DNA from 3 places in the Bacillus sp. PK6-16 genome. Region 1 is predicted to be linked to each of the others. Evidence: riboswitches for the same ligand, from Rfam matches in the RefSeq annotation. Region 1 holds a riboswitch; each other region holds the start of a gene.
The links. Region 1 has a riboswitch for magnesium ahead of M1D66_RS18980 (P-type ATPase actuator domain-containing protein). Riboswitches for the same ligand answer to the same signal wherever they lie in the genome.
Positions count from the first base shown of each region.

Region 1 (3,290 bases):
AACATATAAAACGTCACTGCCGATATTTCAAAAGTATATCGAACTGCCAGTCGTATCCTTGGAAACAGAAAAAGGGATCGAGAAACTGTCATATGTGTTTGGTTCGTTTTTAATTGCTGGAAAAGCGAGTAGTATCGGTATTCGCGCGGGAGAAAAGATTACAGGAAATGAATCGTACTATTTACCGGTAGGTATAAAAAGGAGGGGAAAAAATGATTAATTTTTTATTATATTTAGTAGTAACACTCGGCCTTTTATGTATAGGTCTGTTCTTGATGGAAGTGACAACGAAAGTAAAGGAATTTAAGTTAATGGCTCAAGGAAATAAGGCGGTAAGCTATGTGCTTGGAGGACGATTACTTGGGTTAGCTGTTGTTTTATATTCGACAGCAGCTAATTCAATTTCACTTCTTGATATGATTTCGTGGGGAGCAGTTGGGATTTTGGCTCAAATTATCGTCTTTTATTTAGCTGAGTGGCTTACACCACGCTTTAATATAAACAAAAGTCTCGAAGAAGATAATCAAGCAGTCGGTCTTTTTCTTATGTTTTTAGCAATTTCAATTGGGATTGTAATTGCTGGTTGTATAACTTATTAAAAACTTTACGTTTAAACGTAAAGTTTTTTATTTTATCCCGTAAAAGCCCGATTGGTGAGGGCTGATTAAAGTTTCACTTTATATATGTTAGTTTGCCATACCTTTTGAAAAAATTGTAGGCTACGGTTGACATCTATTTTAAATAAGAGTAACATTTTCAATGTAATGAAAATAAGTCTCTGTTAGGTGAGGCTCCTGTATAGAGAAATGCTACTGCCCAAAAATGTCGAGAGACGCCAATGGGTCAACAGGAATGATCGAATTAAGGTTTTTCTTAACGTAGCTGGTAATGTACCTATGCTATACAGTGCTAAAACTCGGTGAGGGAGAGGTCCGTAGATTTCTAATTATATTAGAAATCGTTTATTTGTGTATGTAATGGCCGCTACTCTCTTAAGGGTAGGGGCCTTTTTTGTTACCAAGCTATGAGTAATTTCATAGTATAAACTATAAAATTAAACGAGGAGGTGAGGAGCATGTCAAATTCTGACTCGGTTCCGTTACCCATATACTTCAAATCAAAAATATATGATGTAGGCAGGAAACGATTTGTTCCTCCCTCTATATTTATCATAATGTAGCGTTTATAAAACGCGAGACACTTTCACAGTAAAGTGGATAAATTGAGAAACAAAGCGTTTCTTCCTATGTTGTAAAGGAGGAGACGATAATATGTTATATGCAAACAAAACTGTGGGTAACACGTCATATAAACTAAGTAAAAAATCAATAAAAGAACAAACAATGCTCCAAAAAAATAAAGATTTATTAATTGAAATTGCAACAAGAGATGTAAAATCTGTATTTGCATATTTTAAAACAACAAGAGACGGACTATCAATGAAAGAGGCACAAAAACGTATTCAAGTATATGGCCGAAATGAACTAACTTCAAAAAGAGCACTTCTCGCAGAAGTAATGATGAAGCTTGGTGGCATGATTCCAGGTTTTTCAAAACAACGTGTGTGTGATGAATTACAACGTGAAACGATTACTGTATCTAGAGTAGAATGTTCTAGTAGTACAGGGCTAAATAGTGAACTGAAAATGATGGAGATACCAGTGCAAGAACTTGTACCTGGAGATATAATTTTTCTTTCGGCTGGAGATGCTGTGCCAGCTGATGTACGTATTATTTATGCAGATGATTTATTAGTGAATGAGTCTGTGTTAACGGGAAACGAAGCGAATATAGAGAAGTTTGAAAGCTGCTATCACCTTGAACGTAAACGATTTATTCCATTAAAACGGATGAAAGATTATAATCCACTTGAGCTTGAAAATGTATGTTTTAAAGGTTCACATATCGTTAGTGGAAATGCAAAGGCTGTCGTTGTTTCTACTGGAAAAAATACGTATTCAGGCATATTGCATACTTGTTGTAGTAGAACGTCTTAATGTGTTAATGGTGCTAAATATACAAAAACAATGTATAATAGACAAAGTTGAGCAAAAACGTAGAATGGTAATCTATTTATATAACCTTACGTGATAACGTAAGGTTATTATTTTTTTAATAGGAGAGGAATTATGAAAAAAGTATTATTAGTTGATGGTATGGCACTATTATTTCGTGCTTTTTACGCAACAAGTGTCTACGGACAATTTATGAAACGACAAGATGGAACCCCTACGAACGGGATTCATGGTTATATGAAACACTTATTAACAGCTACGCAAGCGATCGAACCAACACATATCGTTACATGCTGGGATATGGGAAGTACGACATTTAGAACAGAATCGTTCTCGAATTATAAAGCAAATCGTGCAGCGCCACCAGAAGAATTAATTCCTCAATTCGATTTAGTGCAAGAAATGACTGCGAAATTATCCATTCCAGTTATCGGTATGAAAGGCTACGAAGCCGATGATTGTATCGGTACGCTTGCAAAACAATATTGCAATGAAGCTGAAGTTTATATTTTAACTGGTGATACAGATTTACTTCAACTTGTTGATAAGAACGTTACAGTTATGCTTCTGCGTAAAGGAATTGGAAATTACGAATATTACACACCGGAGAAAATCATGGAAGAAAAAGGTGTAGAGCCGTGGCAAATCGTCCATGCAAAAGCTTTCATGGGAGATACAAGTGATAATTATCCAGGTGTAAAAGGTATCGGTGAAAAAACAGCGTATAAGCTTATTCAAGAGCACGGAACAGTATCCGCTGTACTAGAAAATGTAGAATCATTAACAAAAGCGCAGCGTACGAAGATTGAAAGTGATTTAGAGAACTTAAATATTTCGTTACAATTAGCCGAAATTCACTGTGAAGTTCCAATTTCATGTTCACTAGAAGAAGGATTACACACAATGGATGAAGAAAAACTTAGATTTGTTTGTGAAGAAATGAATTGGGGAAGACCTGAAATATTAATAAATATGCTATAAATAGTTTGGAAAGAGGGATGTTGCATAAGTCGAACTTTGACTTGGTGACACCTTCTTTTTGTTTTTGTAAACAGTATGATAGTAAATAAAATTATGTCGAACTCAATTTTAAATATATAAATGTTTCGACAAGATATAATGATAAAAGTTGATGAAAATAGTGATTTTTGTAATGAAGTGAATTAATTTCAACATAGTTTTAGAGAGTCTTTTTTTCGTGTTCACAAAGTTGTCAGAAAATAAACGAGATTTTCATATGAAGTTCAAATAGAATTCACAACAATCAATTATTAT
Region 1 covers NZ_CP096511.1:3,726,496-3,729,785, reverse strand. Annotated here, with positions in the region: gene M1D66_RS18990 (glutathionylspermidine synthase family protein) at 1-220, shown strand, start outside; gene M1D66_RS18985 (DUF350 domain-containing protein) at 213-599, shown strand; M-box (ykoK) riboswitch at 771-936, shown strand; gene M1D66_RS18980 (P-type ATPase actuator domain-containing protein) at 1,272-1,997, shown strand; gene M1D66_RS18975 (5'-3' exonuclease) at 2,130-2,996, shown strand.

Region 2 (3,290 bases), 850 kb from region 1:
TTTTTGTCTTAATGCAAAAAAGCGGGCTGTTACAAGTATTGTTCCTAATTTAAGAAATTCAGCTGGCTGTATTCCAAAGATCCATGATTGGGCATTATTTACCACTTTTCCTTTCCATAAAACCATAATCAATAAAAAAATCCCTCCAACCATAATACAGATTGAGACTATTCGTTTTTTCCATATTTCATATGGGAGTAAAGCACAAACTATTAACCCAATTGTTCCTAAAAGTAGCTTTGTTAATTGAGAATCAACAAAATGTCTACTGTTATAACCGTAATGTTGGACAGCGACAATGGAGCTTGCACTATACATCATGATAATACCTAAAGTACATGTTATGAATAGAGGAAGGAGCAATAGATAATCGAGTTTTAATATTTTTTTCATTTTAATATCCTCCTGATTTAAAACAAAACATAATATTACATTTGCTTATGAATAGAATCTTGTTCTCGTCAATTACTAAATATGACTTTTGTTTAGGAAGATTCTATCGCTTACTCCCTGTTTTTTTACGCAAAAATCCCCCTAGTATGTAACTAGAGGGATTCAAAATGGCATGACTAAATAAGGCTTTTTTCCCCCTAGTAGAGCTTTGGCACTATACAACGTAAAGTAATGAAAATTCATTACTTAGCTATCTTAAGAAGAGCCTTAATCCGACAATTCCTGTTCTACCCATTGGCGTCTTTCGACATTTTTGGGCAATAGCCTGTGTTTGCATAGGAGCCTCACCTAACAGGTTAAGCAATATAAATTTTATGTGTTTGTTTCGTGTAGCAAGCATAAATATATTTTTTTTGCTTGTCAAGCAACCATATTGCTAATTTTATCTGTTTTATTGCTTTATAGTCCTTTGAGAAATGATTTGAAAAAATGTATGTAATCATTCCGTATAAGTACATATTTTTGACTTGTAGTGTATCGTTTGATTAAGTAGTTTAACCATATAAATTTGATAAACAGTAAAGAAGATTTTAATCATAAAAGAAGATTTTTTTATGAATGTTCTTTTGATATACAGAATGACTAATTATTCATCTTTTGTTATAAAATTGGAATTTGATTAAAAACAATAAATTTCATATGTTTTATTACGTTTCTTTGAATTAAATCTATTTGAATTCTATGTTTTTTAAGGAGAATTTTAAATTTAAAATAAAATATAATTTCATTTTCTATAAAAGATTTTTTTATGAATGGAATTGAAAGTCAGTTGACAAATATTAAATTCTGGTTTAAATTTTGAAGTAATTCAATAAACTTTGTTAGGTGAGGCTCCTGTATAGAGAAACGCTGCTGCCCAAAAATGTCGAGAGACGCCAATGGGTCAACAGGAACGGTCGGATTAAGGCCCTTTTTAATGTAGCTGGTTATAAAAACCTATGCTATACAGTGCTAAAACTCAACGAGGGAGTGGTATACGATTTGATAGAAAGGCACCTCTGTGATTTTGGTAGGGCGGTCTTAATAATCATTTATTTGTATTGTGAAAAAACCTTTACTCCTTTTTGAGTAAAGGTTTTTCTGTTTAATTTTATTTATTTTTATCTGGTCTATATTCAAAAAGGAGGTAATTCTAACTAATGAATTTATTGCAATGTAACTATTATTGCTCTAATAAAAAATTTAAGGCAGATAAAATAAAACAAAACCACTCATGAAACTCTAGAGTCTCCCTTAGCAATATGAGGAGGAGTTAACATGAAGAAATTATTAAAGGAATTACTTGTAACCAAAAATAACTTGGATGCAGAGAAAGTTTTACGTCATCCATCGTATGATATTGCACAAGAAGTAAAACAGTTTTCAATTGAAAATCAAGTCATATTGCTAAATACGATTCCTGTATTAAAAAGCTCTAAAATTCTTCAATATATGGGTGCAGAAGAAAAATATAATATCTTAATTCACTTATCTGAAAACAAAGCTAAAAAGTTACTAAATTTACAACCGATTGATGAATTAGTAGATTTACTGCTAGCGGTTCATCCGGAAAAACAGGCTAAATTAATGGCGTATCTAGATAAAATCACAAAACATAACGTGAAAAAATTGATGACCTTCAAACTTGAAACGGCAGGAAGTCTTGTAACAAGTGATTTTGTTGCAGTTAGAGGAAATTGGTCAGTAAAAATGACATTGAAGTACATTAGGGAACATTCTAAAAATGTAGAATCAATATCTTATAGTTATGTTCTTGATAGTCATGGTTATCTTGAGGGAATCGTTTCCATACATGAGTTATTACTAGCAGCAGATGAAGAGATATTATCTACTATCATGATTCAAGAGGTAATTTCAGTACACGCTGAAGTTGACCAGCAAGAAGTTGTAAAAAAGCTACTGAATTATAATTTAGCAGCAATACCTGTCACAACAGCAAATAATAAAATGATTGGTATTATAACATTTGATGACGTAATGAATGTTATGGAAGCAGAAGCTACAGAAGATATTCAAAAGTTAGGCGGAAGTGAACCATTGAATCAATCTTACTTTGAAGCTAGCATTTGGAGTATTTTCTTAAAACGTCTACCATGGTTATTACTTCTTTTTGTTGCTGAGGCATATACAGGTACAGTATTAAAGTATTTTGAAGATGAAATTGAAACTGTAGTTGCCCTTGCTTTCTTTGTTCCGTTATTAGTAGGTACTGGTGGGAATACAGGAACACAGGTTGTAGCAACAATTACTCGTGCAATCGGTATTGGAGAGGTCAAATTTAAAGATATTTTCCGTGTAATGAAAAAGGAATTTGCAATAGGGATGCTTCTCGGACTTGCACTTGGAATAGCTGGCCTCACTCGTGCTTATATGTTAGGAGTTGGAACAGAAGTTGCACAAGTTGTAGCAATTACTTTATTATTTATTGTTATTTGGGCCTCTCTTGTAGCAGCTGTTTTACCTTTAATTCTAAGAAAATTAAAATTAGATCCTGCAGTTGTTTCAGGTCCATTTATTACAACATTTGTTGATGGAACAGGATTAGTAATTTATTTCATGGTTGCAAAAACGTTATTAAATTTATAAATATACACTAAAAAAACGAAAATCGGAATAAGTATTTTGCCTGAATTGCTAAAGTATATTGGGGAATTCAGACATGAGGAAATCAAACACTTTTGTATTTAGATAAATAATATTTTAATGGATTTATTGAATGTAATGAATGCTGGAGGATAAAACTATGAAACATCTCAGAAAAATCTTCAAACGAATTTTGCTTCTATTGTCTATTTTCATGCTTATTGGTATAGGCATATTATTTGGTACTAGCTATG
Region 2 covers NZ_CP096511.1:2,872,171-2,875,460, reverse strand. Annotated here, with positions in the region: gene M1D66_RS14785 (FtsW/RodA/SpoVE family cell cycle protein) at 1-393, opposite strand, end outside; M-box (ykoK) riboswitch at 580-756, opposite strand; M-box (ykoK) riboswitch at 1,264-1,429, shown strand; gene mgtE (magnesium transporter) at 1,711-3,039, shown strand; gene M1D66_RS14775 (phosphodiester glycosidase family protein) at 3,197-3,290, shown strand, end outside.
Region 2: another riboswitch for magnesium. It lies ahead of mgtE (magnesium transporter); the one in region 1 lies ahead of M1D66_RS18980 (P-type ATPase actuator domain-containing protein).

Region 3 (3,290 bases), 2.4 Mb from region 1:
GGAGCGTTTTATTATGAAAGAAGTATTTCGTTTACAAACTGATTTTTCATCTTCATTTGATCGCTGGGTAAGTTCTTTCGTGTCTGATCACCCAGCACAATTAGAATGGACAACTTTAAAGGAATTAATCCATGAATATACAACATCACATACAAATGATACGTTACCAGCATATATTTCTTCAGCTTTAACATATTACGCCCAACGTGTTTCAACTACAAACAGTTCAGAGATTGTTATTTTTGAAAACCCTACAATCTCGTAATCTATAATAAAAAAGCACTGGTTACAGTGCTTTTTTATTTATACTTATTTAACAAATGATCATATTCCGTCCAAAAGTCTGTATACATACTTTGATCAAACTCATCTAAAATTATCTTTTCACTTGATTTATTGAATAATTCTTTTGCCTGTAGCGCAAAAGAAACAATTTGTTTTCTATATTCATTTTCATTTACTTCTATATGAAGCCCTTCATAGTATATAGCCTTTTGATCAGTAGAAATAACTTTGACAAAATCCTTTAAAACCACATTTTCACCTATATGGTTTATAGTCCAATGAATTGAAATTGGGCATCCTAACATGAGCATAGTGCCACATCCGTGCAAAATAAGCCCCTCTTCATTTTCAATATCACAAATATATTCTTTATCTAAAGTTCGTAACAGAGCTAAAGCTGATTCACTTATTCCCCATTCCTCATCCATACCTGTTTGTGTAATAATCGTTCCATCCACATTTAAATAAATTTCCCCGTGAGAACATAAATCTTCCTGCTCATTAAACAACCACTTTTGATTCTCAATATTTATAATAAAATTTTGTGGTCCCATTACAAATTCCCCTTTTATAAAAATATTTATTTTTCATATTATTTATAATCAATATCATACATTTCATCCCACATATCTATTATAAATCCGTTTAATATTTTAAAAACACAGATAAAAAAGATATTGACACTACAATTTTACAGTGCTAACATTCAACATGTAATTGAATATGGTCTCTGTTAGGTGAGGCTCCTGTATAGAGAAACGCTGCTGCCCAAAAATGTCGAGAGACGCCAATGGGTCAACAGGAAAGGTCGGAATGAAGGCCTTTTTTAATGTAGCTGGTTTCAGTACCTATGCTATACAGTGCTAAAACTCAACGAGGGAGAGGTGCATGTATTTTGTCATACACAAAAACTGTTTTTATTTATGTCTACTAACAGTCTTTGTTGTGGACTCTTTTAACTGCGAATTCAGACCTTTACTCGTTTTGAGTAAAGGTCTTTTTACGTCTATATGCACCTTACTATGAAACAAACATAGCATATTCAGAAACTACTAAATTGTACGGAGGTGAGGAACAGTTGGCAATTGATGATTCGGCCCAGATACCCATACGTTTTACATTCATATTTCATCATGTAGGTAGGAAAGAAACTGTTCCTCACCATTTCAAATAGTTAGGTAACAGATTGTTTCCTCCTTCATGACAGAGGAGGAACTACCGATGTTTAATTTACAAAGACAAGAAACAAAGCATGCTTATGAGCAAGATAGCATGAAAACAAATAACGAATTATTAGTGGAGGTTGCAACACAAGATGTAAGCTCTGCGTTAAAACTTTTAGAAACAACACAAGATGGATTATCTAAACAAGAAGCGTCTCGTAGACTTTCTTTATATGGTCCGAACGAAATAGCTCATAATAAAATGGCACCGTGGTACATTCAATTTCTGTCGGCATTTAAAAATCCATTTATTTTCGTTTTATTAGCTCTTGGAGCACTCTCCTTTTTCACGGATGATATGCAAGGAACAATTGTCGTATCTGCAATGGTACTACTTAGTGCAACAATTCGGTTTTCCCAAGAATTTCGTTCTCAAAAAGCTGCCGATAAGTTAAAGGCTATGGTTCGAACAACTGCGAGCGTATTTAGAATAAATGGATTTGTACATGAAACAAAAAATGTAACGAATTTAAATCGAAATTACACAACAGAAATTCCAATTGAGGAACTTGTACCTGGCGATATCATTTCCCTTTCAGCCGGTGATATCGTTCCAGCTGATGTGCGTATTGTATCCGCTAAAGATTTATTTGTTAATCAATCTTCTTTAACAGGGGAAGCACTTCCTGTAGAAAAATACGAACACTGCTACCATACAGAAAATAAGCATATCTTACCGACAAACATGAAAAAAAATTACAATCCACTCGATATGGAAAACCTTTGTTTCATGGGAACAAATATTGTAAGTGGTAGCGCAAAAGCTGTTGTCATCTCAACAAGTACCGATACGTATTTCGGCTCTTTAGCCAATAAGGTAATTGGAAAGCGTGTAGAAACAAGCTTTGATAAAGGTGTAAACAAAGTAAGCTGGCTCTTAATTACATTCATGCTTATTATGGTACCTATTGTCCTTCTCATTAATGGATTCACAAAAGGTGATTGGCAAGAAGCTTTCTTCTTCGCTATTGCCGTCGCTGTCGGCCTTACACCTGAAATGTTACCAATGATTGTAACTGCTAATTTAGCTAAAGGTGCCGTTAACATGTCTAAACAAAAAGTAATTGTAAAACAGCTAAATTCTATTCAAAACTTAGGTGCTATGAACATTCTTTGTACAGATAAAACCGGAACTTTAACAGAAGATAAAGTTGTCCTTGTTCGTCACTTAGATCCCAAGGGAAATGAATGCAATCGCGTCTTGCAATTTGCCTATTTAAATAGTTTCTATCAAACTGGATTGAAAAATTTAATAGATAAAGCTGTTATTAAGCATACAGAGGAAAACAATACATTTAATCCATCAGCTTTTCAAAAGCTAGATGAAATTCCATTCGATTTCGCCCGCCGGCGTATGTCAGTCATCGTAAAGGATATTTCAGGTGAACATACAATGGTTTGTAAAGGTGCCGTAGAAGAAATTTTATCAATTTGTAACTACACTGAAGTGGATGAAAAAATCGTTACACTCACCGAGGAAATACGTTCAAATGTCAAAAAACTAAGTGAGACACTAAATAGTGAAGGTATGCGGGTTATTGCTGTGGCTTATAAAAAAGATAGAAGAATAAATGATACAGAGTACGCAGTAAAAGACGAAACTGATATGATTCTCGCTGGATATATCGGCTTTTTAGATCCACCGAAACCATCTGCAGCAGCTGCAATTCAAGCATTACAAAAACATGGTGTACAAGTGAAAATTTTAACTGGCGATAACGAAATTGTTACAAGAAAGGTTTGTAAAGAAGTTGGATTAGATATCTGCGAACCAATCCTCGG
Region 3 covers NZ_CP096511.1:1,286,642-1,289,931, reverse strand. Annotated here, with positions in the region: gene M1D66_RS06730 (DUF3932 family protein) at 14-265, shown strand; gene M1D66_RS06725 (hypothetical protein) at 300-839, opposite strand; M-box (ykoK) riboswitch at 1,008-1,175, shown strand; gene mgtA (magnesium-translocating P-type ATPase) at 1,507-3,290, shown strand, end outside.
Region 3: another riboswitch for magnesium. It lies ahead of mgtA (magnesium-translocating P-type ATPase); the one in region 1 lies ahead of M1D66_RS18980 (P-type ATPase actuator domain-containing protein).